One region of the Kineococcus arenarius subsp. arenarius genome, then DNA from elsewhere that is predicted to be linked to it. Evidence: riboswitches for the same ligand, from Rfam matches in the RefSeq annotation. Region 1 holds a riboswitch; each other region holds the start of a gene.
The links. Region 1 has a riboswitch for S-adenosylmethionine ahead of sfnG (dimethylsulfone monooxygenase SfnG). Riboswitches for the same ligand answer to the same signal wherever they lie in the genome.
Positions count from the first base shown of each region.

Region 2: another riboswitch for S-adenosylmethionine. It lies ahead of ACRYM0_RS02075 (MetQ/NlpA family ABC transporter substrate-binding protein); the one in region 1 lies ahead of sfnG (dimethylsulfone monooxygenase SfnG).
Region 3: another riboswitch for S-adenosylmethionine. It lies ahead of ACRYM0_RS08625 (ABC transporter ATP-binding protein); the one in region 1 lies ahead of sfnG (dimethylsulfone monooxygenase SfnG).
Region 4: another riboswitch for S-adenosylmethionine. It lies ahead of ACRYM0_RS12890 (sulfite exporter TauE/SafE family protein); the one in region 1 lies ahead of sfnG (dimethylsulfone monooxygenase SfnG).

Region 1 covers NZ_JBJLSE010000144.1:4,340-6,527, forward strand. Annotated here, with positions in the region: gene ACRYM0_RS19925 (AzlC family ABC transporter permease) at 1-420, shown strand, start outside; gene ACRYM0_RS19930 (AzlD domain-containing protein) at 417-731, shown strand; SAM riboswitch class I at 797-885, shown strand; gene sfnG (dimethylsulfone monooxygenase SfnG) at 879-2,036, shown strand; gene idi (isopentenyl-diphosphate Delta-isomerase) at 2,080-2,188, shown strand, end outside.
Region 2 covers NZ_JBJLSE010000003.1:87,224-89,411, forward strand. Annotated here, with positions in the region: gene ACRYM0_RS02070 (FecCD family ABC transporter permease) at 1-823, opposite strand, end outside; SAM riboswitch class IV at 981-1,090, shown strand; gene ACRYM0_RS02075 (MetQ/NlpA family ABC transporter substrate-binding protein) at 1,287-2,188, shown strand, end outside.
Region 3 covers NZ_JBJLSE010000025.1:28,110-30,297, forward strand. Annotated here, with positions in the region: gene ACRYM0_RS08615 (hypothetical protein) at 1-208, opposite strand, end outside; gene ACRYM0_RS08620 (CDP-alcohol phosphatidyltransferase family protein) at 216-827, opposite strand; SAM riboswitch class I at 935-1,042, shown strand; gene ACRYM0_RS08625 (ABC transporter ATP-binding protein) at 1,131-1,940, shown strand; gene ACRYM0_RS08630 (aliphatic sulfonate ABC transporter substrate-binding protein) at 2,058-2,188, shown strand, end outside.
Region 4 covers NZ_JBJLSE010000050.1:19,603-21,790, forward strand. Annotated here, with positions in the region: gene ACRYM0_RS12885 (nitrite/sulfite reductase) at 1-661, opposite strand, end outside; SAM riboswitch class IV at 963-1,078, shown strand; gene ACRYM0_RS12890 (sulfite exporter TauE/SafE family protein) at 1,112-2,020, shown strand; gene fdxA (ferredoxin) at 2,017-2,188, shown strand, end outside.

The DNA.
Region 1 (2,188 bases):
GGTGCGCGCCGGCTGCTCGCGGCGCACTGGACCATCGACGAGTCCACCGCCGTCGGCGTCGCCCAGGGCACCGACCCCGCCCGGCGCACCGGCTTCTGGGTGACCGGCGCCACCGTGTTCGTCGGCTGGAACCTCGCGACCCTGCTGGGGGCGCTGCTCGGCGACGCGCTCGGCGACCCGCGCCGCTACGGCCTGGACGCGGCCGCCGCGGCGGCGTTCCTGGCGCTGCTGTGGCCGCGGCTGCGCCGGCGCGAGGCGGCCGCCGTGGCGGCGGTCGCCGCCCTGGTCGCGCTGCTGCTCGTGCCGGTCGTGCCGGTGGGGTTGCCGGTCGTCGCGGCGGCGCTGGTGGCCCTGCTCGCCGGCCTGCGCCGCGAACGGGCCGGGGAGCGTGCCGGCGAGCGGGCGGGGGAGGGGGCGTGAGCACCTGGGTCGCGGTCCTGGCCGCGGGCGCGGTCGCCTACGCCCTCAAGCTGGCCGGGCACCTGGTGCCCGCCCGCCTGCTGGAGCACCCCCGCGCCCGGCGGGTGGGTGCGCTGCTGCCCGCGGCGCTGCTGGCGGCGCTGGTGGTCGTGCAGACCGCGAGCGACGGCGACCGCCTCGTCCTGGACGCGCGCGCCGTCGGCCTGGGGGTCGCGGCGCTCGCGCTGGCCCTGCGGGCGCCGTTCCTGCTCGTCATCGTGCTGGCGGCCGCCGCGGCGGCGGGGGTGCGGGCCCTGACCGGCTGGGGGTGAGGGCAGGCCCGCCGCCGGCCCGGGGTGTCGTGGCGGTGGGGGCGGGCAGCGGGTTGCGCTGGCCGGAACCATCCAGAGCGGCTGAGAGACCTGGCTCGGGGACGCCGCAGCAACCACGGGGAACCGCTGGTGCTACCGCCAGGACCGATGGAGGAGCTCACCCGCATGCCCGTGAAGTTCGCCTACTGGGTCCCCAACGTCTCCGGCGGTCTCGTCGTCTCCACGATCGAGCAGCGCACGAGCCACGACCCCGCCTACAACGTCGAGGTCGCCCGCGCCGCCGAGCGCGTGGGTTTCGAGTACGCGCTGACGCAGGTGCGCTACCTCGCCTCCTACGGCGCGGACGCCCAGCACGAGTCCACATCGTTCTCCCTGGCGCTGCTGCTGGCCACCCAGAAGCTCAAGGTGATCGCGGCCGTGCACCCGTTCTTCTGGCACCCGGGGGTGCTGGCGAAGTTCGCCGCGACCGCGCAGGAGATCACCGGCGGCCGCCTCGCGCTGAACGTCGTCTCCGGCTGGTTCAAGGACGAGGCCACCCAGCTGGGCGTCACGTGGCACGAACACGACGACCGCTACCGGCAGTCGGAGGAGTTCATCAGCCTGCTGCGCGGGGTGTGGTCGCAGGACGGGTACTCCCAGGAGGGGGACTTCTTCAGCGCCCGGGACATCACGTTCCGCCCGCAGCCGAAGGTGCAGCCGGAGGTGTTCCAGGGCGGCAACTCCACCGCCGCCCAGGCCATGGCCGGCCGCGTCAGCGACTGGTACTTCATGAACGGCAAGTCGATCGCCGGCGCCGCCGAGCAGGTGCGCGAGGTCAGCTCCCTGGCCGCCGCGAACGGCCGGTCGATCCGTTTCGGCCTCAACGGTTTCGCGCTGGTGCGCGACACCCGCGAGGAGGCGGAGGCGGTCCTGGAGGAGATCGTCGCCAAGGCCGACGTCGCCAAGGTCGAGGGTTTCGGCGCCGCCGTGCAGGAGGCCGGCAACGCCACGAGGGACCGCAAGGGCATGTGGGCGGACAGCGGGTTCCGCGACCTGGTGCAGTACAACGACGGGTTCCGCACCGGGCTGGTCGGCACCCCCGACGAGGTCGCCCGCCGCGTCCTGGCGTACTCCCTGGTGGGGGTGGACCTGCTGCTGCTGGGGTTCCTGCACGTCAAGGAGGAGGTCGAGGCGTTCGGGGAGCTGGTGATCCCGCGCGTGCGCGAGCTGGAGCAGCGCCTCGCCGACGGCGAGGACCTCGCCCTGGGCGCCGAGCTGGACGAGGCGGTCGCCGCCGCGGGCGGCCGCGTGCCGTCGCCGGCCTGACGCGCGCCGGGCACGTCGACCACCGGGCGCGTACGGTGCTCCGGTGACCGCCCCCACCACCTGCCCCACCGCCGGGAGCACCGAGCTCGTCGTCCTGCTCACCGAGGACGGCGTGCCGTGCGGGACCGCGCCCAAGGCGAGCGTCCACCACG
Region 2 (2,188 bases), on a different contig from region 1:
GCGTGCGGAACGCGGCGGGGGAGACCCCCAGGCCGCGCGCGGTCTCGTCGCCCAGGGCCAGGGCGTCCAGCCGCGGCCCCCACGCCGTCAGGGCCGCCACGGTCGCGGTGACCACCACCAGCACGGTCCCCAGCGCCGCGCCCCGGGTGGCCAGGCCCAGCGAGCCCAGCAGCCAGAACGTCACCGAGCGGGCCCCCTCGGCGGAGCCGGAGGCGAAGACGAGGAAGCTCGTGGCCGCGTGCAGCGCGTAGCCGACGGCGACGCCCGCCAGCAGCAGCCGCGCCGAGGTGACCTGCCCGGCGCCGCGGGCGACGGCGTACACCAGGACCGAGGCCGCCAGGGCGCCGGTGAACGCGCTGCCGGCCAGGGCGTGCTCGCCCCAGCCGGCGCCGGCCCCCAGCAGCAGCGCCGCCGCGGCACCCGTGGAGGCGCCGGAGCTGACGCCCAGCAGCTGCGGGTCGGCCAGCGGGTTGCGCACCATCGCCTGCAGCGCCGTCCCGCACACCGCCAGCCCGGCGCCGACGGCCAGGCCCAGCAGGACCCGGGGCAGGCGCACGTCGTGCACCACGGCGTCGACGACCGGGTCCCACGTCACCCGGGCCGGGACGCCCACGAGGTGGTGGCCGGCCACGCGCAGCACGTCGGCCGGGGAGATCGCGACGGCGCCCACGACCGCGCCGAGCAGCGCCGCGAGGCCGGTCAGGGCGCCCAGCGCCAGCAGCACCAGGGCGCTGCGGCGGGCCCGGGCCCGCCGCCCGCGCGGGGCGGGGGGAGGGGGGGGCGGGGCGGGGCGCCGCCGGGGCGGGGCGCCGGCTGACGGCACGGGGACCTCCTGCGGGCGCGGGACGGCGGGCGGGCTTGTTGCAACCTACTCGCGACAAGCGGCGGCGGGCGCGCCGGTGCGGGCGCCGGGCGCGGCCGCCCCCGGGCGCCCCGCCGCGTTTTGACGCTCCCTCGGGCCCGTCGTTACGATTCCCGACGGCATCGAGCGTCAGCGACAAGCCCTGGCTTGCTGACCGGCAACCCTCGTCCGCGGTGGGGTGCTCCAGGTGAAAGCCCGGCGGGGCGGTGCGCCCCGCAAGCGTGTGGCCGTGCCGTCGCAGCAGCGCCGGACCGGCCTGGCCGATCAGGAGGCGACCCGTCGTGAGCCCGCGCGCCACGCCCCCCTCGTGTCCGCGGGGCGGCGCCGCCACCGGCGGCTGACCGCCCGCCCCTGCCGACCCCCGCGCCGCCGGACCCGGCGCCGGGGGACCCGAACCCCGCACCACCCCACGAGGAGCCCCGAGTTGTCCAGCGCCGCCACCCCTCCTTCCCTGCCCGACAAGCCCGGCCGCAGCAAGGCGCCGCTCGTCATCGGCGCCGCCGCCCTGGCGATCATCGCGATCATCGTGGTGCTCGTCGTGCGGAACACCGGCGACGACGACACCACCACCACGGCGGCCGGCGAGACGCAGACCGTGCGCATCGGCGTCACCGACCAGGCCGAGCCGTACTGGAACACCTACGTCGACCTCGCGAGCGAGCGCCTCGGCGTCGACGTGGAACTGGTGAACTTCTCCGACTACAGCCTGCCGAACCCGGCGCTGAGCCAGGGCGAGGTCGACCTCAACCAGTTCCAGCACACCCAGTACCTGGCGGACTACAACGTCACCGCCGACGACGACCTGCAGCCGATCGGCTCCACCGCCGTCTACCCGCTGCCGCTGTACTCCACCCAGTACGAGGACCCCTCGCAGTTCCCGCAGGGCGCGAAGGTCGCCATCCCGGACGACGCCATCAACGAGGCGCGCGCGCTGCTCGTGCTGCAGGACGCGGGCCTGCTGACCCTCGCCGACGGCGGCTCGGCGTTCTCCACCGTCGCGGACGTGCAGGAGGCGAAGGTCGAGGTCGTCCCGCTGGACGCCTCGCAGACCGCCGGTGCGCTGCAGAACGGTTCCGTGGTCGGCGCCGTCGTGAACAACAACTACGCCACCAGCGCCGGGCTGCCCGTCGAGGACGTCGTCCACCAGGACGACCCCGAGAGCGAGTCCGCGGTGCCGTACGTGAACCTCTTCGTCTCCCGCGCCGAGGACACCGGCAACCAGACGTACCTGGACCTCGCCCAGCTCATCCACGACCCCGCGGTGCTGGAGGAGTTCGTGCAGAGCTACCCGCAGGCCGTCGTGCGCGACGTCGACCCCGCCACCCT
Region 3 (2,188 bases), on a different contig from region 1:
GGCGCGCGCCGAGCATCAGCGCCACCTTGCCGAGCGTCTGGCCCAGCGCCACGCCGAGGACCACGGGAACGGCCGTGCGGGGCCTGCCGACGGCCGCGGCGAGCACCACCGCCTCGGCGTTGACGACGGGCAGGACGGCCGAGACGGCCCCCACGGCGATCGCGGCGAGGACCTCCAGCGCGACACCGGTGGCCCTCAGGTCCTCCACGGGCGCGTCACCGCGGGGCCCGGCTCAGGCGGGCCACCCGGACGGCGGAGAGGCACTTGACGGCCAGCACCGCCACGGCGACCGCCGTCGCCGCCCCCTCGAAGCCCAGCACGAGGCACGCCACCACGCCCGAGGTGTTCAGCGCCTTCGCCGGCTTCGACCAGTTCCACAGCCAGACCCGCCGGTCGACGAGGTGGAAGTGGTTGGGGCTGACCAGCGGCCAGCGCAGGAAGGCCAGCGACAGCAGGCAGTCCACGACCATGAACTGCAGCAGGAACACCGCTGCGGGCACGGCGATGGAGGGGTGCCAGCCGAGGTAGGTCGTCAGCAGCACGGCGGTGCAGGCGCGGTCGCTGAGGATGTCCAGCACCGCCCCCTGGCGCGTCTCCTGGTCCATCAGGCGCGCCACGGCGCCGTCGAGCACGTCGCCCACCCAGTACGCCAGGTACGCCACCAGCAGCAGCGCCGGTGAGCCGGTGGCGGCCGCCGCGCACCCGAGCGCGACCGCGACCGCGGTGCGCACCGCGGTGACCGCGTTCGCCGTCGTCGTCCACGGTTCCGCCACGCCCGGCGCCGCGGTGCGGGGGGCGGGGTGGGGGGCTGTCCGGGAGAACGGCATGGCTCGTCCACCGTAGTCGCGCGCGTGCGCCCCGTGGTGAAAACGCACGTCACCCTCTCGGGGGCCACCCGTTTTGACAGGTGCGGGCGTCCTCGCGTTTGATGACGCCACCATCCAGAGCGGCCGAGAGACCTGGCTCGACGACGCCGCAGCAACCTCCATCAGCTCCCTGGCCGGAGCGGGCGGTGCGGTGCTCACGCCAGGAGCGATGGAGGAGCAGTGTCGGCCGTACCCACGCGTCCCGCGTCCAGTCCAGCCACGTCCGGCGCCGCCGTGCCCGGCCCCGCTGTGCCCGGCCCCGCCGTGGCAGCACCCGGCGGTGCGCCCGCGGCGCAGCGCGTCGAGGCCGCCGGCGTCGCCCTGCGGGGGGTGGGGCGCTCGTTCACCACCGGCTCCGGCAGGCACGACGTCCTGGCCGGGGTGGACGTGGACGTGGCGCCCGGCAGCACCGTGGCGCTGCTGGGCGCGTCCGGCTCCGGCAAGTCCACCCTGCTGCGCCTGGTCGCCGGGCTGGACACCCCCACCTCCGGCACCGTGGAGGTCGGCGGCGAGCCGGTGCGCGGGGTGGGCGGGCGCACGGCCGTGGTGTTCCAGGAGCCGCGGCTGCTGCCGTGGCGGGACCTGGCCGGCAACGTCGCCCTGGGGCTGCCGCTGGGCACCCCCCGCGCCGAGGGGCGCGCGCAGGTGCTGCACCAGCTGGAGACCGTGGGCCTGGCCGGGTTCGCCGGTCACCGCCCGCGCCGGGTGTCCGGCGGCATGGCCCAGCGCGCCGCGCTGGCCCGCGCCCTGGTGCGCCGCCCCGGTGTCCTGCTGCTGGACGAGCCGTTCGCCGCGCTCGACGCCCTGACCCGCCTGAAGATGCAGGACCTGCTGGACGACGTGCAGCGCGGTACCGGTGCGACCGTCCTGCTCGTCACCCACGACGTCGACGAGGCGCTGCACCTGGCCGACCGCGTGCTGGTGCTGGGAACCACCGAGGGCCGTGCCGGCGCCCACGTCGTGCGCGACCTGGCCGTGGGGCCGCCGCGCCCGCGCGACCGGGGCGACGCCGACCTCGCCCACCTGCGCGTGGAACTGCTCGAACTGCTCGGCGTGCCGCGCGCGCACGCCTGAGCGCCCGGCCCCCGGCCCGGGCACCGCTGCACCCGCGAACCCCGCGGCACGCCTGCTGACCCCTGCGAACCCCGTCGTCCGCCGCTCGTGCGGGCGACCCTGCCCCTGGAGAGAACCGTGTCCCACTTCCCCCGCCCCCTCGCGCGCCGCACCGCCCTGGGTGCCCTGTTCGGCGGCGTCGCCCTCGGTGCCGCCGGCTGCGTGCAGGGGGAGTCCTCCACCGGAACGGCGCCGTCCGCCGGTTCCGC
Region 4 (2,188 bases), on a different contig from region 1:
TCGCGAGCTCCGGGTCGCCGATGAAGCGGTCCACGATCTCCGTGATCACCGGCGTCGGGTCGATGACCTCGTCACGGGCGATGCCCGCGACCGGGCTGCCCAGCACCACGCGCGGGGTGTCCCCGCACGCCTCGGTCGTCTGCAGCCCCACGGCCTCGAGCCGGCGCCAGATCTCCGGGACGTCCTCGATGCGCACCCAGTGCAGCTGCACGTTCTGCCGGTCGGTGATGTCGGCCGTGTCGCGGGCGAACTCGGTGGAGATGCCGGCCACGACGCGCAACTGCTCCGTCGTCAGCGCTCCGCCGTCGATCCGCACGCGCAGCATGAAGAACTCGTCGGACAGCTCCTGCGCGGACAGCTGCGCGGTGCGCCCGCCGTCGATGCCGGGGCGGCGCTGGGTGTACAGCCCCCACCAGCGGAACCGCCCGTTGAGGTCGTCGGGCGCGATCGAGGAGAAACCCCCGGCCGCGTAGACGTTCTCGATGCGCTCACGGACGTTCAGCCCCCCGTCGGCGGCCTTGAACTCCTCGTTGTGGTTGAGCGGGGCGGTGCCGTCGACGCGCCACTGCCCGTTGCCACCGGGGCGCGGGGCGCGCGGTGTGCGGCGGGGAGCCGCCGGGGCGGTCTGCTCGGGGGGGGCGGTGCTGGCGTCGGGTGTCATGGAACCTCACGGGGGAGACGGGTCCTCCTCGTGAGGAGGCCCTCAGCTGGTGGGGTGCAGCGAGCGACCGGGACGGCACGCGTAGGCGCTCTGCAGCCGCATGAGGTCGACGTACCGGCGCGAGACGAGGCGCACGGCAGAGGGCTGGACCACGGGACCACGGTAGGGCACGAGCGCACGAACTCCAACACGGTCCCGGAGGTCCGCGCGGCGCGGACGGGCGGAGCGGGGGGAACCGCGCCGTTCTCGCCGGTGTGGTGAGGTGTTGACCGCCCCCCGGGGGTCGTCTACCGTCAGTGGCGGTCACGAGTACCAGCGTCAAGCCCCGGCTCGCTGGTCGGCAACCCTCCTGTCGCGGCGGGGTGCTCCGGGTGAGGACCCGGCCGGTCGCCGTTCGGCGTCCGGCAAGCGCGGACCTGCGGGTCCACGGACGTACGGACGGCTCTCCTCGTGCACAAGTTCGCCCTGCTCGCCCTGGTCGGCCTGCTGGCTCAGCTCGTCGACGGCTCCCTCGGCATGGCCTACGGGGTCACCTCCACGACGCTGCTGCTCGTCGTCGGGGCGAGCCCCGCCGCCGCGTCCGCCACCGTCCACCTCGCGGAGATCGGCACCACGCTGGCCTCCGGGGCCGCGCACTGGCGCTTCGGCAACGTGGACTGGCGCGTCGTGGTGCGCGTGGGGGTGCCCGGCGCGGTCGGGGCCTTCCTCGGCGCGACGGTGCTGTCGTCGCTGCCCACGGACGTCGCCGCCCCCGTCATCAGTGCCGTGCTGCTGCTGCTGGGCGTGTACGTGCTGCTGCGCTCCGCGGTGGCGCGCTTCGACGAGAGGTCACTGCACCGGCCGCTGCGGCGGCGCTTCCTGGCGCCGCTGGGCCTGTTCGCCGGGTTCGTGGACGCGACCGGTGGCGGCGGCTGGGGTCCCGTGGGCACCCCCGCCCTGCTGGCCTCCGGCCGGCTGGAGGCCCGCAAGGTCATCGGCTCGGTGGACACCAGCGAGTTCCTCGTCGCCGTGGCCGCCAGCGCGGGTTTCCTCGTGGGGCTCGGATCGCAGGGCATCGCCTGGACGTGGGTGCTGGCGCTGCTGCTCGGCGGACTGATCGCCGCGCCCATCGCCGCCTGGCTGGTGCGCTACGCCCCGCCGCACGTGCTGGGCTCGGCCGTCGGCGCCGTCATCGTCCTGACGAACTCGCGCACCCTGCTGCGCAGCGACGCCGTCGGGGCCACCGACCCGGTCCGCTGGGCCGTCTACGCGCTCGTGCTGGTCGTCGGCGCCCTCGCCGTGGCCCACTCGGTGCGCCGGCACCGCCGCACCGCCCGCACGCTCACCACCACCGACAGCGAGAGGAGCAGCGCGCAGTGACGTACGTCATCGCCCAGCCCTGCGTGGACGTCAAGGACAAGGCCTGCATCGAGGAGTGCCCTGTCGACTGCATCTACGAGGGCGAGCGCTCGCTGTACATCCAGCCCGACGAGTGCGTCGACTGCGGTGCCTGCGAGCCGGTGTGCCCGGTGGAGGCGATCTACTACG